Candidatus Palibaumannia cicadellinicola: one gene and its partners. The protein of the gene in region 1 interacts with the protein of each later gene in a pairwise test. Links are inferred from orthologs where the notes say so. Each region holds a gene or a part of one and is shown on either strand. Other genes may lie near its edges. The genes, in order: ndk, IM45_RS03570 and ung.

What was found.
Region 2: the proteins of ndk (region 1) and IM45_RS03570 interact in binary tests that used the Escherichia coli proteins (3 or more experiments, as listed by UniProt). The link is inferred for Candidatus Palibaumannia cicadellinicola from one-to-one orthologs.
Region 3: the proteins of ndk (region 1) and ung interact in binary tests that used the Escherichia coli proteins (3 or more experiments, as listed by UniProt). The link is inferred for Candidatus Palibaumannia cicadellinicola from one-to-one orthologs.

Annotation. Positions count from the first base shown.
Region 1 is NZ_CP008985.1:6,010-14,598, forward strand. Bases 2,953-5,829 are described here. They hold ndk (nucleoside-diphosphate kinase), read left to right. Parts: upstream 2,953-4,113; coding sequence 4,114-4,545; downstream 4,546-5,829. Other genes in these bases: IM45_RS00030 (IscS subfamily cysteine desulfurase), read left to right, coding at 2,953-4,072; ispG (flavodoxin-dependent (E)-4-hydroxy-3-methylbut-2-enyl-diphosphate synthase), read left to right, coding at 4,806-5,829. Outside these bases: purL (phosphoribosylformylglycinamidine synthase), read left to right, coding at 1-455; glyA (serine hydroxymethyltransferase), read left to right, coding at 554-1,807; suhB (inositol-1-monophosphatase), read right to left, coding at 1,826-2,596; more of IM45_RS00030, read left to right, coding at 2,909-2,952; more of ispG, read left to right, coding at 5,830-5,927; hisS (histidine--tRNA ligase), read left to right, coding at 5,950-7,242; ribosome biogenesis GTPase Der, read left to right, coding at 7,492-8,589. UniProt on the Escherichia coli protein: Major role in the synthesis of nucleoside triphosphates other than ATP. The ATP gamma phosphate is transferred to the NDP beta phosphate via a ping-pong mechanism, using a phosphorylated active-site intermediate.
Region 2 is NZ_CP008985.1:744,472-753,037, forward strand. What follows is about bases 5,713-8,566. They hold IM45_RS03570 (5-formyltetrahydrofolate cyclo-ligase), read right to left. Parts: upstream 7,511-8,566; coding sequence 6,914-7,510; downstream 5,713-6,913. Other genes in these bases: fbaA (class II fructose-bisphosphate aldolase), read left to right, coding at 5,713-5,952; rpiA (ribose-5-phosphate isomerase RpiA), read left to right, coding at 6,177-6,836; zapA (cell division protein ZapA), read right to left, coding at 7,547-7,867; ubiH (2-octaprenyl-6-methoxyphenyl hydroxylase), read left to right, coding at 8,285-8,566. Outside these bases: dacB (serine-type D-Ala-D-Ala carboxypeptidase), read left to right, coding at 1-319; Obg family GTPase CgtA, read right to left, coding at 409-1,479; rpmA (50S ribosomal protein L27), read right to left, coding at 1,574-1,849; rplU (50S ribosomal protein L21), read right to left, coding at 1,873-2,184; ispB (octaprenyl diphosphate synthase), read left to right, coding at 2,383-3,354; IM45_RS03555 (phosphoglycerate kinase), read left to right, coding at 3,587-4,783; more of fbaA, read left to right, coding at 4,876-5,712. UniProt on the Escherichia coli protein: Involved in the removal of 5-formyltetrahydrofolate.
Region 3 is NZ_CP008985.1:703,841-712,539, reverse strand. The notes cover bases 757-3,743. They hold ung (uracil-DNA glycosylase), read left to right. Parts: upstream 757-1,892; coding sequence 1,893-2,594; downstream 2,595-3,743. Other genes in these bases: nadK (NAD(+) kinase), read left to right, coding at 3,307-3,743; grpE (nucleotide exchange factor GrpE), read right to left, coding at 2,624-3,223; nadB (L-aspartate oxidase), read left to right, coding at 757-1,825. In the rest of the region: more of nadB, read left to right, coding at 167-756; more of nadK, read left to right, coding at 3,744-4,254; IM45_RS03355 (proline--tRNA ligase), read left to right, coding at 4,620-6,347; ppa (inorganic diphosphatase), read left to right, coding at 6,573-7,127; IM45_RS03340 (translocation/assembly module TamB domain-containing protein), read right to left, coding at 7,184-8,699. UniProt on the Escherichia coli protein: Excises uracil residues from the DNA which can arise as a result of misincorporation of dUMP residues by DNA polymerase or due to deamination of cytosine.

The DNA of each region.
Region 1 (8,589 bases):
GTGAATTAATCCCAGGGGTAAAACTTTGGCCACATTTTATTCGTAATAAATCCGAACGTTTCGAATCTCGTTTTAGTTTAGTTGAAGTAACTAATAGTCCATCTCTTTTATTACAAGATATGGTTGGTTCTCGTCTCCCAATTGCTATTTCACACGGCGAAGGACTAGTAAAAGTACATAATCATGAACATTTAACGAAAATAGAACAAATGAAATTAGTAGCATTACGTTATGTTAATAATTATGGTAAGGTCACAGAGAATTATCCTGCTAATCCTAATGGTTCGCCGAATGGTATTACTGCGATTACAAGTATAAGTGGTCGTGTCACACTAATGATGCCGCACCCAGAACGTGTATTTCGTACTGTAAGTAACTCTTGGCATCCTTATGAGTGGGGCGAAGATAGTCCTTGGATGCGTCTTTTCCGCAATGCACGTAAGCAAATAGGATAATAAAACTCAAGTAGACCCTATTCGGCAGAAATATGTTATATATGTATTACTAGTACTAATATTACGATATTTGATTACCATAGTTGTGAGGAGAACAAATGTTAAAACGTGATATAAAGATTGCTAATTACGATGCAGATTTATGGTGGGCAATGGAGCAAGAAGTTATACGTCAGGAAGAACATATCGAATTGATTGCATCTGAAAACTATACTAGCCCGCGGGTAATGCAAGCACAAGGTTCCTTACTAACTAATAAATACGCTGAAGGTTATCCTAGTAAGCGTTACTACGGTGGTTGTGCATTCGTGGATATAGTAGAAAAATTAGCTATAGAACGTGCTAAAGCATTATTTAGTGCTGATTATGCTAATGTACAACCACATTCTGGTTCACAAGCTAATTTTGCTGTCTATACAACATTATTACAGCCGGGCGATACAGTACTAGGGATGAATCTTTCCCACGGCGGTCACTTAACTCACGGCTCACCTGTAAACTTTTCCGGAAAAATGTATAACGTTATCTCTTATGGTGTTGATAAAAATGGTTATATTAACTACGATCAGCTAACTGAACTAGCGATGACACATAAGCCCAAAATGATTATCGGCGGTTTTTCTGCTTATTCTCGTGTGGTTAATTGGGCTAGAATGCGACAAATTGCTGATAGTATTAGTGCTTTTTTCTTTGTTGATATGGCGCATGTTGCCGGCCTTGTAGCTGCTGGTGTTTATCCTAATCCAGTGCCTTATGCCGATGTAGTAACTACTACAACACATAAAACCCTAGCTGGTCCCCGCGGCGGATTGATTATCGCTCAAGGCGGTAGTGAGGAAATGTATAATAAGCTTAATTCAGCAGTGTTCCCTGGTGCGCAAGGCGGTCCAATGATGCATGTAATAGCAGGAAAAGCAGTCGCACTAAAAGAAGCTATGGAGCCAGAATTTAAAAAATATCAGCAACAGGTAATAATAAATGCCAAAGTAATGGTTAATATTTTTTTGAATCGTGGTTTTAACGTAGTATCTGGTGGTACGGATAACCACCTCTTTTTACTAAATTTAGTTGATAAAAATATCACCGGTAAAGAGGCTGATTTAGCTCTAGGTCGTGCTAATATTACTGTTAATAAGAACAGTGTTCCAAATGATCCAAAAAGCCCATTTATAACATCTGGTATTCGTATTGGGACTCCGGCTGTGACCCGCCGTGGTTTAAATGAAACAGATGTACATAATTTAGCTAGCTGGATATGTGATGTGCTAGAAAATATTAATAACGAATCTGTGATTCAGTCTACTAAGAAAAAAGTGCTGGATATCTGCGCTCGCTATCCAGTCTATGCGTAAGCGTAGCTTAATTTTACATTAGGGATTAAGCATAGATTTTACTACACGCGGATTACCAGCAACAACATTCCCAGAAAGTAGATGATTATTTTCACCTGTGAAGTCGGTCACTAAGCCGCCTGCTTCTCGCACCAGCAACTCACCGCTGGTGACATCCCACTGCTTTAAGCCTATTTGAAAGCAGCCATCTACTCTACCGGCAGCAATATAAGCTAGATCTAGTGCCGCTGATCCTGTACATCGAAAATCTACGGACTGTACGAATAATTTACTTAGTAAAGTCATATAATTCATAAAATGTTGTTTTTGTTTTAAAGGAAAATTAATAGCTAGAATAGTATTCTCTAGATCTTTCATAATACCACAACGTAGGCGATAGCCGTTCATCTGAGAACCTTGCCCACGGGTAGCACTAAATAGTTCATTACGTATCGGATCGTAGACTACGGCTACTTCAGTATGGCTTTTTACACGTACTGCGATGGAAACAGCAATATGAGGAATACGGTTAATAAAGTTATCAATCCCATCCATAGAATGAATAATCCATTGGATATCGTGAGTCGTGCCAAGTAGTGCTCCGTATTTTTGACTGATAACTGTATGCTGAGGATAATACTTACGGATGATTTCAATTATCAAACGTTCTGCTTCGTGGTTAACCTGAATTAAAAAGTCATTCTTACTTTTGTGATTCGCTTCAAAAGTATCAGGTTTTTCATAATTTTTCGCGATAAAATTACCTGCTTTTCGCGCTGCGCGAATAGTGATATTCAGCATAGGATGCATGTTTGTCGTCCAATAAAAATAGTTGAAAACAAACCTAACATATGTAAAAAAATAAAATTATTCAGTATCAGATTTATCATGACAGTAGTAAAATATCTATACTAGTTATTAGTTTGTATTAATATCTAATTACATAGCACAATAAGTATTCAAATTAGGTACCACTCATACGCTAGCAACGCTACTACAGAATAGAGTATTATTTGATGTTGCATAATTAGTAAACAACAAATAATAAATATTACTGATAAAAATCATAGGAATATGATACTCCCTATTTGTAATTTTTATAGTACTTGGAGTTAATTAATCATGAAATTACCGGTCTATCTAGACTATGCTGCCACTACTCCGGTCGACCAAAGAGTGGCAGAAAAGATGATATCTTATCTCACTATAGACGGTATTTTCGGCAACCCTGCTTCTCGCTCTCATCGCTATGGTTGGTTAGCTGAAGAAGCCGTTGATATTGCTCGTAATCATATTGCAGCTATGATTGGAGCTGATTCTCGCGAAATTATTTTTACTTCTGGTGCTACTGAGTCAAATAATCTAGCTATAAAAGGAGTTGCCCAAGCTAGCCATGATAAAGGTCGTCATATTATTACTAGTTTGACTGAACACAAAGCGGTTCTAGATACTTGCAAGTATCTAGAACAACATGGATACAGTGTAACCTGGTTGTTACCTGATAAACATGGCTTAATTTCGCTACAACAACTTAGTGATGCTCTACGAGATGATACTATCCTAGTGTCCCTAATGCATGTTAATAATGAAATAGGTATTATTCAGAATATCGCTGCGTTTGGACAAATATGCCAAAATAATGATATTATATTCCATGTAGATGCTACCCAGAGTATAGGTAAACTACCGATAGATGTGACAGTACTTCCTGTCGATTTAATGTCATTCAGTAGTCATAAACTATATGGTCCTAAAGGTATTGGTTGCTTATATATTAGTCGTAAACGCAGGGTACGTATTGATGCACAAATTCATGGTGGAGGGCATGAACGTGGAATGCGTTCAGGTACTTTACCAGTGCATCAGATTGTTGGTATGGGAGAAGCTTATCGGATTGCGAAAAAAGAAATGGCTAATGATATGTTACGTTTACGAGTATTACGTGACCGCTTATGGGAAGGTTTACAACAGATAGAAGGTGTAACAGTAAACGGAGATTTAGCACACTGTGTTGCTACATTACTTAATGTAAGCATTAGCCATGTAGACGGTGAATCACTAATTATGGTTTTAAATGATCTGGCTGTTTCATCAGGTTCTGCTTGTACTTATTCTAATTTTGAATCATCCTATGTACTACGTGCAATAGGTCTCAATGATGAACTATCCCATAGTTCAATCCGCTTCTCTCTAGGACGTTTTACCACAAAAGAAGAGATAGATTACGCTATTAAAAAAACTCAGCGTGCTATTATTTGTCAGCGTGCCATTGCGCGGAATATCTGATTCAAAAAAAAATAATAAAAATAATTCAGGATAAAAATTATATGACTATAGAACGCACGCTTTCTATCATCAAACCTAATGCTGTTGCTAAGAATATCATAGGTGCCATAATTAATCGCTTTGAAAGCGCCGGTCTAAATATTGTAGGCATGAAAATGCTACAGCTAACCCGCAAGCAGGCCGAAGGTTTTTATAGTCAGCACAAAAATAAACCTTTTTTCGAATGTCTAATTAATTTTATGATTTCTGGTCCTATAGTAGTACAAATACTAGAAGGTAAAAATGCTATACGTTGTAACCGTGATATAATGGGAGCAACTAACCCAGTTGATGCTCTAGCCGGTACTTTACGATCAGACTATGCTGATAGCATCATAGAAAATGCAGTCCATGGTTCTGAAACAGCAGCTGCTGCCATTTGTGAAATCGCTTATTTTTTTACGATAAGTGAAGTTTGTGTACGTATGCTTTAATCAAAGACTCACTTTAATATTTGATTACATTCATAATAATATATTAGTTATTTTGGTTATCATTAAGCCTGATGTGTTTTTAATTTTGACTATTAGTGAATATAAATTATCCTTAACATTTTGTGGCAAATAATATGTTTATGAATAATTATTCTAATATTTAATCTTATTTTAGGCAATACTTTAATTAATATTAGTATTAGTAATAATTTTCAGTTACATACGTTAATACTCTTCAGATAAGTATTGAGTTAAAAGTCATGCATGATTCTATACCTATTCACCGTCGTAAATCGAAACGTATTTATGTTGGTAATGTACCAATAGGCGATGGAGCGCCAATTACGGTACAGTCTATGACGAATACTAATACCATTGACGTTGCAGCTACGGTGAAACAGATTCAAGCCTTAGAACGCGTTGGAGTAGATATTGTTCGTATATCCGTACCGACTATGAATGCTGCAGAAAAAGTGAAACAGATTAAGGAACAAATTAATGTTCCTTTAATTGCAGATATACATTTTGACTATCGTATAGCACTTAAAGTAGCTGAATATGGAGTAGATTGCCTACGTATTAACCCTGGTAATATTGGCAATGAAAATCGTATCCGCTCAGTAGTAGATTGTGCTCGTTACAATAACATTCCTATCCGGATTGGTATTAACGCTGGTTCTATTGAGCGTGATCTACAAGCTAAGTACGGTCAGCCTACTCCAGAAGTACTACTAGAATCAGCTTTACGTAACATAGATATTCTAGATAAACTTAATTTCGACCAATTTAAAGTTAGTGTAAAAGCCTCTGATGTATTCCTTGCAGTACAGTCTTACCGCCTGCTTGCCTCGCAGATTGATCAACCATTGCATCTTGGTATTACTGAAGCTGGTAGTGCGCGTAGCGGCGCAGTTAAATCTGCTATCGGATTAGGATTATTGCTCAGTGAAGGTATAGGTGATACTTTACGTATTTCTTTAGCTACAGATCCTATAGAAGAAGTAAAAGTAGGATTTGACATCCTTAAGTCCCTTAGAATCCGTGCAAGAGGCATTAACTTTATAGCTTGTCCGACCTGTTCTCGTCAGGAATTTGATGTCATCGGTACAGTTAACACCTTAGAACAACGGCTAGAAGATATTGTTACTCCGATGGATGTCTCGATTATTGGTTGCGTAGTCAATGGTCCGGGGGAAGCACTCATGTCAACGATCGGAGTAACTGGAGGACATAATACAAGCGGTTTTTACGAAGACGGTGTTCGACAGCATTATCGTTTGGATAACGAATTCATTATTGATCAGCTTGAAGCTCGTATCCGTGCGAAAGCGATGATACTAAATGATAACAATAAAATTGCAATTAATCTAATTGATAAATAATCTAGGAATATAAATCTTCGATATGGTTAAAAGAATACAAGTCATTCGTGGTATGAACGACTATTTGCCTGAAGAGACTATATTCTGGCAGCATCTCGAAAACTTATTAAAACAAGTGCTCGTCAGTTATGGTTACCGTGAAATTCGTCTGCCAATTATTGAGCAAACTTTGTTATTTAAACGTGCTATCGGTAAAGTAACAGATGTCGTAGAAAAAGAAATGTATAGCTTCGAAGACCGGAATGGCGATCACCTTACCCTACGTCCAGAAGGTACGGCTAGTTGTGTACGCGCTGGTATAGAACATGGTTTATTATACAACAATATAGAACAACGCTTGTGGTATATTGGTCCAATGTTCCGACATGAACGGCCACAGAAAGGCCGCTATCGTCAATTTCATCAGTTGGGCGCTGAGGTATTCGGCCAGCAAGGTCCTGATATTGATGCCGAATTAATTATGCTCACTATGCGATGGTGGCAAACATTAGGTATAAGCGAACACGTAAGACTAGAACTAAATTCTATCGGTTCTTTAGATAATCGTGCTCGTTACCGTAAAGCGCTGGTAACATTTTTAGTACAACATCAGAAACATCTTGATGAAAACTGTCGTAGCCGTATGCATACTAATCCTATGCGTATACTTGATACTAAGAATACTAATATTCAGAGATTGCTTAACGATGCACCTGTTTTAGCCGACTATCTTGACGATAATGCTTGTACACACTTTTCTGGTCTATGTAAATTTTTAGACATAGCAGGAATTAATTATACTATTAATCCGCGTTTAGTACGCGGCTTAGATTACTATAACGACACGGTATTCGAATGGGTTACAAATAATTTAGGTTCCCAGGGAACTCTTTGTGCCGGGGGTCGTTATGATAGATTGGTAGAGCAACTTGGGGGACGTGCTACACCAGCTATTGGAATAGCTATAGGACTTGACCGTTTAGTACTACTAATGCAAGGATTAAATCCTGGCTTTTCAGTAAAATCACGGGTAGATGCTTATCTAGTAGCTGTAGGTGAAAATATACAGTTTGCTGCAATGCTACTAGCAGAAAGAGTGCGTGATGCATTACCTTTCTTACGTCTCATGATAAATTGCGGAGGTGGTAGTTTTAAAAAGCAGTTTGGGCGCGCAGACAAATACGGCGCCCGCATAGCTTTAGTTCTAGGCGAAAGCGAAGCAGCAGCACAGGAAGTCATTCTCAAAGATCTTACGACCGGTAATCAAGAAACCTTAGCACAGAGTGATGTTGCTGCTCGTATAGCCTTTTTTATTCCACACCGTAACTTAATCTAGTAAACCATAATTCAATAGATGGTAACCTAGATGCCCCGCCATCTATATCACATGGTCGTAATAAAACACTATTGATAAGTTCATTACAGTAGTATCTATCTAGTAAATCTAAAATAAGTCAGTCGCTCAAATTTTATTACTTTAGTTATAGCTATTCTAGGAAGTGATAAAATATATATAGACAAGGCAAAAAGAGCATAGTTTATATGTTTGAAACTACTCATGATAAATATGACGAGGAATATGACAATGATACCAGTTGTTGCGTTAGTCGGGCATCCTAATGTAGGTAAATCTACTTTATTTAATCGATTAACACACACGCGTGATGCGCTAGTTGCCAATTTTCCAGGGCTGACGCGTGACCGAAAGTATGGTCATGCTAAATGGCAAGGTTACAAATTTATCGTGATCGATACCGCAGGTATCAGTGGCGCTAAAGAAGGAGTAGCAATCCATATGACTAAACAATCGCTAATAGCGATGGAAGAAGCAGATGTTATACTATTTATAGTAGATGGTAGAATCGGGTTGATACCAGACGATCAAAACATTGTAATGCATCTACGTAAGCGGCAAAAACCAACGTTCGTAGTAGTAAATAAAATTGACGGCATCGATACAATTAAAGCTATAGGAGACTTTTACTCTCTTAATATGGGAAACATTTTTCCCATTGCTGCATTGCATGGACGCGGTATTAATATTTTGTTAAAAGCCGTTATATTGCCCCTAGTGCAAAAAAATCTTCTGACAAAAGATATGATTCTAGCAAAAAGAGAACACATATATTCGCCATTGCTACCAATTAAGCTTGCAATCGTTGGTAGTCCTAATGTTGGTAAATCCACGCTCATTAACCGTATTATCGGTGAAGAGCGTGTGGTGGTATTCAATATACCAGGCACTACCCGTGATAGTATCTATATTCCTATGATTCGTGCTGAGCGTGAATATGTACTGATAGATACCGCTGGGTTACGTAAGCGTAGCAAGGTAACCGAAACAGTAGAAAAATTCTCGGTTATAAAAACTCTGCAGGCTATAGAAGACTCTCATGTAGTACTATTGGTAATAGACGCTTGTAAAGGTATTTCTGATCAAGAATTATCGCTACTAAGTTTTATTATTAATAGTGGCCGCGCGCTAGTAATTGCTGTAAACAAATGGGATGGTTTATCTATTGATCTACGTAATCAAGTAAAAGATACCTTAGATCAGCGCTTGAGCTTTATAGACTTTGCTCGAGTACACTTTATTTCTGCGCTGTATGGTAACAACATCGATAATATATTTAATTCGGTAAACGAAGCCTATCGTTGCTCAACTAAGCGTATCAGTACTGCA
Region 2 (8,566 bases), 740 kb from region 1 along the record:
ACAATATATCGGTCAGCATGATCAGGTACTCAATTTCATCTCTATGCTACCATTAGCTGGTTATGACGGTACGCTGATGTTTCGTACTGGCCTGCATAAAGCAGGATTAGACGGTAAACTTTCAGCAAAAACTGGCTCATTACAAGGTGTCTATAATTTAGCTGGTTTTATGACGGTCTCTAGTGGTCAGCGTATAGCGTTTGTCCAGTATCTTTCTGGATATACAGTTTTGCATTCACCGGAAGATTCGTATGCATATAAAATACCGTTAGTTCGTTTTGAATACTGGCTATATAAAACTATTTATCTTCATAACTAAAAGTTACTCGGAATTCAAAGACAAAATTTATGAAGGATAATATATATGCTATAGTAAAATCTACAAAAGATAGTTTTATATGATCAAATTTATTCCCATATTAACTTTATATTATCTGGTATTTTTTGTGCGGCGTACTGATGTTTTTTGTGCTCATTCATAAATAACATTATATCCCAACATAACGCCTTGATGCCGTTGCGATTTACGGCAGAGATTAAATAGTAGCTATTTGTTTTGGGTTCGTTAATTGTATTTATAATAGCTTTAGCATGAGCCATAGCTTTAGTTTTACCTAAAAGGTCTATTTTATTAAATACTAACCATCGTGGTTTAGCTGCTAGCGTTTCGCTATAGTTCTTTAACTCTTGAATAACAAGATGAGCATTTTCTAATGGATCTGATTGATCTACTGGGGCTAAATCAATAATGTGCAAAAGGATCCGGCAACGTTCTAAATGTTTTAAAAATCTAATTCCTAGACCAGCGCCAGAAGCGGCACCCTTAATTAATCCTGGAACATCCGCTACAACAAAACTCTGTTTAGGTTTCATTTGTACGACACCAAGATTAGGTACTAGAGTTGTAAAAGGATAATCCGCTACCTTGGGTTTTGCAGCTGATACCGCTCGAATAAATGTAGATTTACCAGCATTAGGTAAGCCTAGCAAACCAACATCAGCTAACAACATGAGTTCTAGCTGAAGCTGACGTATCTCGCCTTTAATACCAATAGTTTTTTTACGTGGTGTACGGTTGATCGAAGATTGAAAATTAGTATTACCTAAGCCATGCAAACCACCTTTTGCAACTAATAAACGTTGTTTATTAACAATCATATCATCTATAATTTCATTAGTACTTTTATCAAAAACTCTAGTACCTACTGGTACTTTAATAATAATATCTTTACCGCGTTTACCAGTGCAATTACTGCCTTGACCGTTTTTACCATTTTCCGCATGAAAATTATGTGTAAAACGATAATCAATAAGGCTATTAATATTTTCATCAGCTTGTAGCCACACGTTACCGCCATCACCACCGTTACCGCCATCTGCCCCACCAAATGGAAGGCACTTTTCGCGGCGAAAACTAACGCAACCACTGCCGCCGTCGCCGGCAGCTACTAAAATAGCTGCTTCATCAATAAATTTCATTAATCCTCTTTTTAAAAAGTTTGATGATAGTCGCTGATATTAGGTACTATAAAGAATAATAATAAAAATTATTTATTGTTTATTTTATTAGTAATTACTTAATTTCGTTAATAACGTTAACAACGTGACGTTTTTTATGTTTCAGACGATTATTCTTAACTTTAAACTGTACTTTACCCTCAGTTAGAGCAAAGATAGTATAATCTTTACCACAGCCTACGTTCGTTCCTGGATGAAATTTAGTTCCTCGCTGACGTATAATAATACTACCTGCTTTTACTATTTCATCACCAAAAAATTTAACGCCTAGTCGCTTACTTTCTGAGTCACGACCATTGCGTGTAGAGCCACCAGCTTTTTTATGTGCCATAAGTATACTTTAAATTTATTAAATTAAACTTTAATACTAGTGACTTCAACTTCGGTAAACCACTGACGATGACCATGGTGCTTACGAGAGTGTTTACGACGACGAAACTTGATAATGTTTAATTTTTTACCCCTACCGTGAGCAATTACTCTTGCAGTAATTTTGCCATGATTAATTAGAGGATTACCGATATGAATATTATCGCTAGTAGTTATCATCATAACTTCGTTAAATTCGATAGTACTATCAGTTGCTATGTTCAGCTTTTCAAGGCGGACAGTTTGACCTTCTCTTACTCGGTACTGTTTACCACCATTTTGAAAAATTGCGTACATAAAAAACTCCTTTTAGTCCGCTTTTTCTGTTCACAACAATAATAATATGATACGTGAAAATTTGATTCAAAACAAGTTTTTATCAGGTTTTTACTTCTGATTTTTTTAAGTACAATCAGCAAAAACATTTTTGCCATTTAATTTTATGTGTTATGTGCTGCATTACATATAACGTCACACTAAAATAGTGAAAATATAATGAATATCAAACAAATTCTCGAAATAATAGCATCCGATATGGCAAATGTTGATACGATGATTTATGAACAACTTAATTCTGATATCGTTTTGATAAATAAACTAGGACACTATATTATCAGCGGGAGAGGTAAGCGCATTCGTCCAATGATCGTTGTACTAATAGCTCGGGCATTAAACTATGATATTAAACAGCATGTAACTGTTGCGGCACTAATCGAATTTATTCATACAGCTACATTACTTCACGATGATGTCGTAGATGAATCTAATATGCGTCGTGGTAAAGCAAGCGCTAATGCTACATTTGGTAATGCAGCAAGTGTATTAGTCGGTGACTTTATTTACACACGTGCTTTTCAGATGATCATAGCACTCGAATCACTACGAGTACTGAAATTAATGTCTGAAGCAGTAAACATTATTGTAGAAGGCGAAGTACTACAATTAATGAATTGTCACGATCCAGACATTACTATCGAAAATTATATGCAAATTATATATAATAAAACTGCAAAATTATTTGAAGTAGCTTCTCAATCGTCTGCGATTTTGGCAGGTGCACTTCCATATCAAGAAGTGGCGTTACGTGATTACGGCCGCTATTTAGGTACTGCTTTCCAACTAATTGATGATTTACTAGATTATGGTGCTAATGGTAATCGGATAGGAAAAAATACTGGAGATGATCTAAACGAAGGAAAATCTACCCTACCTTTACTACATGCTATGCATAATGGTACTCCTGTACAGACATCACTTATTCGTCAAGTAATTGTACAAGGTAATGGTCGTAATTTTATGGAAATGATATTAGAAACCATGCATCAATGTGGTTCATTAGAATATACACGTAAATGTGCTGAAGAAGAGGCAGATAAAGCCATCACTTGTCTTACTTGTTTATCCCCTTCTCCTTATCGTGATGCTTTAGAAAATTTGGCACACTTAATAGTACAACGTAGCTTTTAATAGCTTCTATAAATTGAAATAAATTTATTTATATCAAACATGTCTCATGATTATAGCACTTAATAGAAAGTGAAAGATGATTGTGTTGATTAAATACTTACTACAGCTTTGGTAGAAAGACTCGATAATAACTGAATCTATAGTAGTTAATCTTATTAAAACTAAGATAGCTAAAAAATATTCAGTACTGACTTGAGGTCAGTTTACGAGCTCAAATATAAGAAGGTGAATTATGGCAATCATTCAGATGATAGATTTAAATTTAATGGGTAAACGTGTTTTAATTCGCTCTGATCTTAATGTACCAATTCACAAAGGTGAAATTACTTCACATGCTCGTATATATGCGTCTTTACCAACTATCAAAACAGCTCTGAAACAAGGCGCAAGTGTAATGGTTACTTCTCATCTTGGCCGACCTATAGAAGGTCAATACAACGCTGAATTATCATTACAGCCAATAGTAAATTATTTAAAAAAGAAAATTTCTGCTCCTATTAGGCTTGTTAAAGATTATCTCAATGGTGTAGAAATTTCTGTAGGAGAACTAGTAGTATTAGAAAATGTACGTTTTAATAAAGGTGAAAAAATAAATGATGATAATTTAGCAAAAAGATATGCGGCATTATGTGATATTTTTGTGATGGATGCTTTTGGCACTGCTCATAGAGCTCATGCTTCTACTTATGGAGTAGGAAAATTTGCGCCGATTACCTGTGCTGGCCCACTATTATTTGATGAATTAAAAACATTAAGTACAGTACTACAAAATCCAGAACGTCCAATGGTTGCTATCATTGGTGGTTCTAAAATATCGACAAAACTAACGATACTTAATGAACTTTCAAAAATATCAGATCAAATTATCATTGGTGGAGGTATCGCAAACACTTTTTTTGCGGCACTAGGTTATAATATTGGTTTATCGTTATTTGAAACTAATTTACTTACAGAAGCAAAACAATTACTAAACAGTAATAAAATTTATATTCCTACTGATGTACGCGTAGCTACTAAATTTTGTGAAACAGCTATAGCAACCTTAAAGTCTATCAAAAATATTCAGCCATATGAATATATTCTTGATTTGGGTGATGAATCTGCAGCTAGTTTAGCAAACATGTTAAAAAATGCTAAAACTATTTTGTGGAATGGCCCAGTTGGAGTTTTTGAATTTACTAATTTTCGTAAAAGTACTGAGATATTGGCTCGTGCTATCGCTGAAAGTAATGCGTTTTCTATAGCTGGTGGTGGCGATACACTAGCAGCAATTAATCTTTTTAAGATTGCTCATAATATATCTTATATTTCTACAGGTGGTGGTGCTTTTCTCGAGTTTATCGGGGGAAAAACACTTCCTGTAGTCGTAATGCTTGAAGAACGTGCAAAACATTTAGAATACGTAGGAAAAAACGATGCAAAAATCTAGCTTTACTACATTTGTTAATCAAATAATACTGAGATAGTAATACTCATATATTTTATCTTTCACTTGATTTTACAAAAGTAGGACCAAATTATATGTCTAAAATTTTAGATTTTGTAAAACCAGGAGTGATTACTGGTGATGATATTCAAATAGTATTCGCTATCGCAAAAGAAAACAAATTTGCTTTACCTGCTGTTAACTGTATCGGTACAGATTCTATTAATGCAACATTAGAGGCAGCTATGAAAGTAAGTGCACCTATTATTGTCCAATTTTCTTATGGCGGTGCAGCTTTTATGGCAGGTATGGGTATTAAAAAGGAAAGCAAGACTACTTCAGTACTAGGAGCAATATCCGGAGCCCTACACGTGCATCATATAGCAGAATATTATGGAGTGCCGGTCATACTACATACTGATCATTGTTCTAAAAAACTATTGCCATGGTTAGATGATCTCCTAATAGCTGACGAAAAACATTTTATGACCACTGGTAAGCCACTGTTTTCCTCACATATGATTGATCTATCTGAAGAATCATTAGATGATAATCTAAAAATAAGTGCTGAATACTTAGCTAAAATGGATAAGTTAAACATAACACTAGAAATAGAATTAGGATGTACTGGTGGTGAAGAAGATGGTGTCGATCATCGTTTGATAGATCATTCAGTGCTGTATACCAAACCAGAAGATGTTGCCTATGCTTACGAAATACTAAATGCAATTAGCCCACGCTTCACAATCGCAGCTGCTTTCGGTAACGTTCACGGTGTGTATCAACCAGGTAATGTACAGCTGAGACCTAAAATTCTTGAGAACTCACAGAAATACGTTTCTAAAAAATTTGGACTTCCGACTAATGTTATCAATTTAGTATTTCATGGTGGTTCTGGCTCTACGCTAGAAGAGATTAAGGAAGCAGTAAGTTACGGTGTAGTAAAAATGAATATTGATACAGATATCCAGTGGGCTACTTGGCAAGGAATTCTGCAGTACTATGATCAGAATCAAAAATTTCTACAGAGCCAATTAGGTAACCATGATGATATTAATAAACCCAATAAAAAATTTTATGATCCACGCACTTGGATTCGTGCCGGACAGATATCGATGGTGAACCGTCTTGAATTAGCTTTTCAAGAACTTAATGCGATTAATGTGTTATAGTATTAATATAAATATATATAGTAACAACAGTGATTCTGTACTAATAGCTGTTAAACATATCAAATAAATTCATATAGATGATCAATTTCAGTTAGTAACCTAATCTTAAATTAGTCGATTTTTTGTAGAGTAAAAATAACAAGTTTATTACTATACTTGACATCTTTGCTCAATTGTTTGACATAAGGGCTTGATTAATTTGTATATCAAGTAGAATAACAACGATGATGCAGGATGAACTGAAAAAAGCTGTGGGTTGGGCCGCCCTAAAATATATTCCGTTAGGGACTATCGTAGGAGTAGGTACTGGTTCTACGATCGCTCACTTTATCGATGCTCTTGCGACAATCAGGAATAATATTAAAGGTGTTGTCTCTAGTTCTGAAGTCTCAACAGAAAAATTAAAAAGTCTAGGTATCTTACTATTTGACCTCAATGATGTTGATTCACTAGATATATATGTTGATGGTACCGATGAAATTAATAGCAACATGCAAATGATTAAAGGTGGCGGTGCAGCTCTGACCCGTGAAAAAGTTATTGCCGCGGTAGCACGTCAATTTATTTGTATTGCTGATATTAGCAAACAGGTTCAGATATTAGGACACTTTCCTTTACCAGTTGAAGTTATACCTATGGCTCGTGCTTGGGTTACACGAGAATTAATCAACCTTACTGGTGGTTTACCTAAATACCGTCATGGTGTTGTTACTGATAACGGGAATATTATTTTAGATATACATCACTTACATATTTTAGATGCTATTACATTAGAAAATATTATTAATAATATACCAGGAGTAGTCACCGTCGGACTTTTTGCTCGTCGTAGAGCAGATATAGCTCTTATTAGCAACCCACAGGGTATTAAAGTAATGAGCTGACAATCTTGATTATTATCAAGAGATATCAGTTATCTAACTAAGTAACATTAGTTAACTTATTGTAAGTACTTCTAATATTATTTACTCCAGCGCCAATAGCAAGAAGGAGTAATAATTTCTGGTAAAGAAATATCCCATTTTTTGATTGGTAGAGCTTCATTTTGATATTGACAATCATGCGCTAAACCTATAGGAAAAAAATATTGGTCTTGACGCCAATTTTGCAAAGTACGATCATAAAAACCACCACCCATCCCTAATCGATGACCATAGATATCAAAAGCTACTAGTGGAACAAATAGAATATCTAATTGGTCTAACGATAATAAAGTTGTAATATCTAGTTGAGGTTCGTAAATATTAAAATTATTAATTACTAATGATGTAGTAGGAGTATATTGAAAAAATAGTAAATGCCCGGTAGTAAAAGGATGCGGTACCGGTAAATAAACTTGCTTACCTTTTTTCCATAAAATATCAATCAATGGATTGGTATTGATTTCGCCATCAAAAGAAAGGAAAAGCGCTAACTTATCCGCTTCTCTAATACGCGTCTCTTGTAAAGCACGAATAACAACCATATGAGCTGCTTTATTTTGCTGCTCGGTCGTTAAAGTACGACGTTGTAAGCGAATATTTTTTCTAATAATTTGTCGCAGTAGATGTTTATCCATATCGATTACAAAACTACAGATAATAAATTAATTCTCTTAGGTACTAGAACGTTTTTTCATATGTTCTTGCTTCATTAATGCTTGTTCAATAGTTTGTTGTAATAGTAGCATACGTTTTTCTATCTTAGTTTTATAATTACTTCTTTTAAGTTTTTCTTGCGTTAGTTCATGACAAACATTGAGTGCAGCTATAAAAACTAGTTGTTCAGTATTGGTAACTTTAGTTTTAACTTTGAGTTCTTGTAACCGTTTATTTAGATCTCCTGCTGCTTGATTTAGCGCTTCTTGTTGTTCTATAGGACAACTTACTCTTAAAGTACGGTTCAAAATATTGATTTCTACCGGTTGTGCGGACATTTGAGCTTCCTATATTTTGACCGTATAAAAGTTTACCTTTGTGACATTAATGGAAGTGTACTAAAACGGTCACTATAATCGATCTTATTTAAAATAGCAGTGATAAATAAGTGATTTTTAGCAAAAGCTATTATTAAGATAAAACATAGACTCACTTGATATAAAGAAAATCTTTTATTTAAATTTTAAATTTATATTTCTTTTAACTGAGATAAACAAAAATTAGTTTTGGTAAAAGACTAAATGATATAATAGGTAATAATATCTATTTATTTAATAATAAATAGATACTGCTATCGTATTCGTACTTATCAAAAGTTATTGACATAATCTTTGTACATAAACGATCAAGTAGAATGACATTCTATACTAGTAAAAAAAATTTTTGCTACGTTAACATTGACGGTGCGCTAAATGATGACAGTTAATATTATTGGTGGTGGGATGACCGGTGCAACGCTTGCACTAGCACTTTCTAAATTAACTCAAAGACGTATTCTTATTAATTTAGTAGAAGCGATTATACCAGATCAATGTATTCATCATAGCTTAGGTGCACGTTCGATAGCTATTGCGCATGGTACTATTTGTGAATTAAAGTCCATCGGAATTTGGTCAGCACTAGCCTCTTGTGCAACCGCTATCACCTACGTAGAAGTAAGCAATAGTAGTTATTTTGGTAAAATCGGTATTGCTGCA
Region 3 (8,699 bases), 700 kb from region 1 along the record:
GGTTCAAGTCCAGCAGGGGCCACCATACCAAATGCTAATTTACTTTTTTTATCTCCCCGATTTTAGGTCATTTGATAAGTTAAATAGAAGGTTAAAAAATATTTATACTGCGGAGATTGGGTGTTAACATCAGTATTAGTATATTAGCAAATGTAACTCTTTCGTTATGCAACCATTAACTGAATATGTCACTGACGTACTAATCATCGGTAGTGGTGCGGCAGGTTTATCGCTCGCGCTTCGTCTAGCTGAACACTGCAAAGTTATCATCCTTAGCAAAGATTTATTGAATGAGAGCTCCACTTGGTATGCACAGGGTGGTATAGCTGCTGTCTTTGAGGATATGGATAGTATCAATTCTCATGTAGAAGATACGTTACAAGCCGGTGCCGGACTCTGTAATCGCGATGTGGTAGAATTTATCGCTAGTAATGCTCGCCATTGCGTGGAGTGGCTGGTCCAGCAAGGTGTACTATTCGATGTAGAGGCAGAGAATGCGACCTTACCGGTGCCGCTTAACACACGTTATCATCTTACCCGAGAAGGAGGCCATAGTTATCGTCGCGTATTACATGCTGCTGATGCTACTGGTAAAGCAATAGAAACAATTCTTATTCACAAGGCGGCACTGCATCCTAATATTCATATAATAGAACACTGTCACGCCGTAGATCTCGTTACCTCGAATACAATAGGTCTGTGCGGCCCCAGTAGGGTGGTTGGCACCTATATCTGGAATAGATCCCAGGAAAAAGTGGAACGGTGCTATGCTTGTGCCGCCGTCGTACTAGCAACAGGCGGAGCCTCCAAAGTTTATCAATATACCACTAACCCAGATATCTCATCTGGTGACGGTATTGCAATGGCCTGGCGTGCTGGGTGCCGAGTTGCAAATCTTGAATTTAATCAGTTCCACCCCACCTCATTATTCCATCCGCAAGCTCGTAATTTTCTGTTAACAGAAGCGCTACGTGGCGAAGGCGCCTACCTATATCGACCGGATGGCAGCCGCTTTATGCCTGATTTTGACTTACGAGCTGAACTAGCACCTAGGGATATCGTGGCGCGCGCTATCGATCACGAAATGAGACGTTTAGGGGCAAAATGTATGTATTTAGATATCAGCTATAGGCCTGAGAAGTTTATTCGCCATCATTTTCCTACGATCTATGATAAGTTACGTACGCTAGATATCGATTTAACTCGCCAACCGATTCCTATAGTTCCAGCAGCACACTATACCTGCGGTGGTGTTATGGTCGATAAACATGGACGTACCGATCTAGACGGGCTTTACGCTATCGGCGAAGTAAGTTATACCGGCCTACACGGTGCTAATAGACTGGCATCCAACTCTTTGCTTGAGTGCCTAGTCTATGGCTGGACTGCGTCTGTAGATATTTTGCACCGCTTACCAACTTTCGTAAAACAAGAACATCAGTTACCTTCTTGGAATCATAGCTCTATTAGTAACTCTGGTTATGGTGATGAGATAGTCTTACAGCAGCATTGGCAAGAACTGCGGCTATTGATGTGGGATCATGTTGGTATTGTGCGCACAACAAAACGATTAGAGAGTGCACTATATCGTATCAACTTTCTTACTAAAGAAATGAATGAGTATTACTCTAATTTTAGGATATCTCACGCTGCACTAGAAGTACGTAACCTACTTCAAGTAGCGGGACTGATTGTTAAAAGTGCCCTCTTACGCAAAGAGAGCCGCGGGTTACATTATACGCTGGATTATCCTACTATGCAGCCCAACCCGCAACCAACTATTCTACAACCAGGAAGGAAGGCTTATTACTATGGATCAGGATAAAAGTAAAAGATCAACATACTAGTGAATAATAGAATAGAAACTTAATCAGATGATTAATGGACAAAATATGAATTGGCTGCATATGATTTCGGAGGAAAAAAAACAGCTTTATTTTAAGAACATATTAGCTTTTATAGCTAGCGAACGGGCAGCAGGCGTTACTATTTATCCAGCGCAGAACGATATATTTAAAGCTTTTTGCCTGACGGAACTTAATACTATTAAGGTTCTTATCCTCGGTCAAGATCCCTATCATGGGCCTAAGCAAGCCCATGGTTTATCATTTTCTGTACCGCCTGGTGTACCTATACCACCATCACTGATAAACATCTATAAAGAGCTAAAGAACGATATACCTGGCTTTATTATACCACCACATGGTTATTTACATAGTTGGGCAACACAGGGAATAATGCTACTCAATACAGTATTAACCGTAGAAGCAGGCAAAGCACATTCCCACGCCCACTTAGGTTGGGAAATTTTTACCAATAAAGTGATTACTTTAGTTAATAGCCTAGGTGAAGGCATTATCTTTCTTCTATGGGGTAATCATGCGCACACAAAAAGCAAAATAATAGACGTGAGACGCCACTACATTCTAAAAGCATCACACCCATCTCCGCTGTCCGCGCATCGCGGCTTTATTGGTTGCCATCATTTCTCAAAGGTTAATACTCTGCTAAAAGAACAAGGTAAAACTACCATAAACTGGGAGCCAAAACTACCCATAGGGTGGCATCACGTGAACCACATAAACAAAATATAGTAGTATAGTACCGAGTCAATGTTAAATAGTTAACTTTTTGCTTTAGATACTGTAACCATAGCCGGGCGAATAAGACGACCATTTAGAGTATAGCCTTTCTGCATAACGATTATGACATTATTAGGTTCATGCTCTTCAGATTCGAGTATGGTAATTGCCTGATGTACGTCTGGGTTAAATGGAATGTGTATTTCACTTATAACTTCGAGCCCAAATTTACGTACAGCATCTAGCAGAGATTTCAACGTGAGCTCAATGCCTTCAATGGTAGAAGTTAGATCGCTGTTAGATTTATCTGACATCTCCAATGCGCGCTCTAAATTATCAATCACCGGTAGTAATTCACTGACAAAACGTTCTAGAGAAAATTTATAGGCTTTTTCTACTTCTATCTGACTGCGGCGGCGCATGTTCTCTATTTCTGCTTTAGCACGTAGTAGGCAATCTCGTTCGCGCTGTTGCAACTGTGCTAGTTCTACTTCTAGTTCTTCAATACGCTCATCTCTAGGATCGACCACTTCTTCAACCATTTCAGGCGCGACTTCTACTTGTGCTTGTGCTTGTGCTTGATCTTTTTGGTGATCTTGTGAGACTTGCTCGTCAGGAGTGTTTATTTCTTGACTCATCATACGTTTTCTCCGCGCTTCAGCATTATTCTTACGAGTCCGGTTATTATGGGGATAAATAGTAAGGATTCAAGGGACGAAACATAATGAAACTGGCAAAAGACAAAACAAACGCAGATATCACCAAGAACATTACGGCAACTTTTAAAACTATTGGTATTGTCGGCCATCCCGGCTATCCAAATGCACTAGCTACCCATGAAATGCTATATTATTGGTTAATAAAAAAGGGTATAAAAGTTATCATAGAACATAAAATTGCTAGTGATTTGGAATTATACGATACTATAACCGGTAGTTTAGCAGATATAGGCCAGCAGGCAGACCTAGCGATTGTTATCGGTGGTGACGGTAATATGCTAGGTGCAGCGCGGATTTTATCCCGCTACTATATAAAAGTTATTGGCATCAACCGTGGTAATGTGGGTTTTCTCACTGATTTAGACCCAGACTCAGCGTTAACACAGTTATCCGATGTTTTAGCAGGTAATTATCACAGTGATAAACGCTTCTTACTAGAAGCGCGTATTTGTCGTAACAACATATGCGGACAACCTAGTACCGCTATTAATGAAGTTGTGCTACATTCTGGTAAGGTCGCACATATGATTGAATTTGATGTTTATATCGATGATCACTTCGCATTTTCACAACGTGCCGACGGACTGATTATATCTACTCCTACCGGATCTACTGCCTACTCTCTTTCTGCTGGAGGTCCTATCCTTACCCCTACTGTGGATACGATAGCACTTGTACCTATGTTTCCGCACACTCTTTCTTCCCGTCCGTTAGTTATCCATGGTAGCAGTACTATCAGACTTAAATTTGCTGAATGGAAGCCTGATGTAGAAATTAGCTGCGATAGTCAGATCACCTTTCCCATCCATGATGGAGATGAAATTGTAATCCGCCGTAGCAATTACTACCTATATTTGATCCATCCGAATGATTATAATTATTTTCATACTTTAAGCCGTAAACTAGGCTGGTCAAAAATTTTTTGCTCAAATAAGGCTATTAAGCCAATCTAAACTCAGTAATTAAATCAATAATATCAAGTAATAACATAAAAAACTTGGTTTGCAAATGAGGTTACGATAGAATATAAATTCATGGTATTTTTATCTCTACCCAATACCCGTAGCTGATTAGTACGGGTATTAATACTAGTAAATTAGTTTATGTAAATAGTAAGTTTATCTATCTTCACTTACGAAGATCTTTCAAGGCCGAAGTGGCGAAATTGGTAGACGCAGTTGATTCAAAATCAACCACCTTTAGGTGTACCGGTTCGAGTCCGGTCTTCGGCATTCTACTGCAAAAGGTTTCAGATATTATGCGCATCTACATCTCTATTTAATTAGGTCGGCTAAGACTAGACTAGAAGGAGATAAGCATGCGTACTAGCCAATATTTACTCTCTACTCTTAAGGAAATTCCCGTAGATGCAGAAGTGGTCAGCCACCAATTGATGCTACGCGCAGGAATGATTCGTCAATTGGCATCAGGTCTCTATACTTGGCTGCCTACTGGTCTACGCACACTACGTAAGGTAGAAAACATCGTGCGAGAAGAGATGAACAATGCTGGAGCTATCGAAGTATCCATGCCGATAGTACAGCCAGCAGATTTGTGGCAGAAGAGTGGACGCTGGGAACAATATGGTCAGGAACTCCTACGTTTTACCGATCGAAGCGCTCGTGCGTTTCTTCTAGGACCGACTCATGAAGAAGTTATTACTGATTTAATTCGTAATGAAGTTAGATCTTATAAACAACTCCCACTGAATTTATTCCAGATTCAGACAAAATTCCGTGACGAAGTTCGTCCACGTTTTGGCGTGATGCGTTCGCGTGAATTTGTAATGAAAGATGCTTACTCTTTTCATGCTAATCAAGAGTCGCTGCAAGTAACTTATGACGCAATGTATCGTGCCTACAGCGCAATTTTTACCCGTATGGGTCTGGATTTTTGCACGGTACAGGCGGATACCGGCTCGATAGGTGGTATCGTATCACATGAGTTCCAGGTACTAGTCGGTAATGGCGAAGACCATATGGTATTTTCTACTACTTCTGATTATGCTGCTAATATTGAAATTGCGGAAGCTGTGGTATCATCTACTAAATGTGATCAACCTAGTATGAAAATGCATTTAGTAGATACGTCTGGTATTTCCACTGTTGCTGAATTATTGAAACAATTTAGCTTACCGATAGAAAAAACTATTAAGATGATTATTGTTCGTGCTAAAAAAGATGCGGATCTACCGTTGGTAGCGCTGATGGTACGAGGCGATCATTATCTCAATGACGCTAAGGTAGAAAAACTACCTCAGGTGGCAACTCCTCTGGTTTTTGCGACTGAAGATGAGATCCGCTTAGCTATCGGCGCTAGTTCCAGTTCACTAGGACCGGTGAATTTGCCATTGCCATTGGTGATTGATCATAGTGTTGCGTTAATGAGCGATTTCGTTGCCGGCGCTAATATTGATGGCAAATACTTTTTCGGTATTAACTGGGAACGAGATCTATGTTTGCCAGAAGTGGCAGATCTTAGAAAAGTAATTCATGGTGATCTTAGTCCGGATGGTCAGGGAACTCTGCTAATACAAAGCGGGATTGAAGTAGGACATATATTCCAGCTAGGAAGCAAATATTCCGAAGCTATAAAAGCTACGGTGCAAGGCAAAGACGGCAATCATCAGATTGTCACGATGGGCTGCTATGGCATCGGTATTACTCGTGTCGTTGCCGCAGTTATAGAGCAGTACCATGATGAGCGCGGTATTTTATGGCCAGAAGCACTAGCACCTTTCAATGTGGCTATTTTGCCGATAAATATGCATCAATCTTTTCGGGTTAAAAACACCGCAGAACAACTTTATAATCTACTACGCACTAACCACATCGACGTACTATTAGACGATAGACAAGAACGTCCGGGCGTTATGTTTGCTGATATTGAACTGATTGGGGTGCCACATACGATCGTCATAGGCGATCGTAATCTAGATACTGAAGAGATAGAATACCAAAATCGCCGTAGCGGTGAAAAAAAGATCATGAAACTTAGTACTATCGTAGAGTTTCTAACTGCTGAGATAGCTACGGGCATGAGTTGAATATGTTGTGTATTATGTACCTATTCTGTGGTCGGTGAGAGAGGATTTGAACCTCCGTCCAATACGTCCCGAACGTATTACGCTACCAGGCTGCGCCACTCACCGTAATTTTAGTACACATATTACTACACTATGTTATAATAGATCAATTACTTTAGGGAAAACTGCTTTTTATTGTCACTTATTTAGGCTAACTACGGATAAATTATATTGAAGGAAAGTTACATGAGCTTAAATTTGGTACCTGCAGGACAAAATATACCAGATGATATTTACGTGGTGGTAGAAATTCCAGCAAATACGGCTGCTTCGATTAAATATGAAGTAAATAAAGAAATAGGAGTGTTATTTATTGATCGTTTTATGTCCACTGCGATGTTTTATCCTTGTAACTACGGTTACATAAACCATACCTTATCGCTAGACGGTGATCCAGTAGATGTGCTGGTACCAACACCTTATCCACTACAACCAGGTTCCGTAATCCGCTGCCGTCCAATTGGTATGCTAAAAATGACCGACGAATCTGGTGAAGATGCTAAGCTGATCGCAGTGCCGCACACTACGTTATCGAATGAATATGAAAATATAAAAGATATTGAAGACTTACCACAAAAACTGCGGGCGCAGATTATCCACTTCTTCGAGCACTACAAAGATCTAGAAGCTGGCAAATGGGTTAAAGTAGACGGCTGGGAAAACGCTCAAGATGCTAAAAGAGAGATTATGCTATCCTTCTCACGAGCAAAGCAAAACTTAGCTCATAACGAAGGAAGATAAATAGGTATCAAAAATAATAAAGTTTCAGTAATATACTTTACTACAACCATAAGTATTTAAAAATCAAATCTATAAAATAAGTTCAGTGCCTGGTTAAGACCAGATACTACTTCTAAATAAAGTTGAGGCATTAAGCGGTAATGTAAGATTAACGTTGCTAGTGAGTCAAAAATATCAAGATTATATTTAACCTGTAATCTAGGAGCAATATATCCGCTGAAAATTACTTTGGAACTATCTCCACTACCCTGGGTATCTAAAGCTAGATCAGTCACCCCAAATAAATCTCCAATTTTACCTAAAAATTGCTCGCTTTGTACCATTCCCATTCTAATTAACATTGCTACCATGATATTACGATCAGTACTCATTTCATCAATACCGTGGCCTTTTAATAAATAAGACAGCGCTTCTGGCTGGGATTTAATCGGATTAGAAAATACATCTAGTATCGGTTGGTAAACTGGACCAGTAACTTGTACGCCAGCTATTACATTATCCTTAGTATACTCTGGATCACGGATCGCTTGGATGTTGAGATAAGGCTGATCTATGGGTCCAGAGAAGAGCAGTTGGCCTTGAGTTATGATTAAGTCCTGACCATAAGCTTGGAAATAGCCGGATGGAATATCTATTTCCCCACTAATACCCAGTCTTTTTTGATCTTGAGTTACTTTTAGGTCACCTGAAAGATTAGCTTTCAAACCTAAGGCATTGATTTGTACGTCATTCCCAACATGGACTAATAGGTTAGTGATGATAGGAATAACAATACTTTGATCATGTGCTCGCATTGTCACTAATTTAAGTTGCTCATCTAATAGTACCTCATCAGATGAAATGCTCCCGGTACTTTCCGACATATCTTTCACTTTAATGCGCATCCAGGGAATGTCTATCTTACCGTTAAGGGTTAATAACGTCGGAGTAGCTTCAAAAACAATGTTAGGAGATATATCTAACTGTACTATCTGTACTATCGACGGCATAGTAATGCGCATTCTATTACCCGAGGCGGCAATACGCGCTTGCCAAACATCAACACAGTTCCAATTAGCGTGGCCGATGATATTAACTTGTCCATGTTTGGTACTAATCAATCCATGCAAATCTAATTTAGTACCTGAAAAATTCAGTGTTAACCGGCTTTCTGTCATAGAACAAGGTATTACTGTGTGTTTTATAATGAGTTGTTCTAATCTTAGCTGACCGTCAAGCTGTGGTAACTTAGTATTGCCGCTGATCAATAAGGCTGCATTTAGCATACCTTCTACGCTCTCTCCACGCCCGAAGAGGGGCTTCAGTAGCGCTAGAGAGATATCTTGAATATTAATATTACCGTTAATATTATGCTTTTTTTTAGTATGCACTACTTGTAATTGCCCGTTACACTGACCGTTACTAGCTATTTTTAGTAACCAATTAAAGTGTGCCTGATCTTTATCGAATCCTGCATTTAATATGAGCCTATCTAATAATACCTGCCAGGTTTTTCCCGGTACTGGTACTATCTGACTGATTTTGATATTCTGGCCGAAAAGTCCAACTTTGGCATGCGGTAGTTTACTGCCA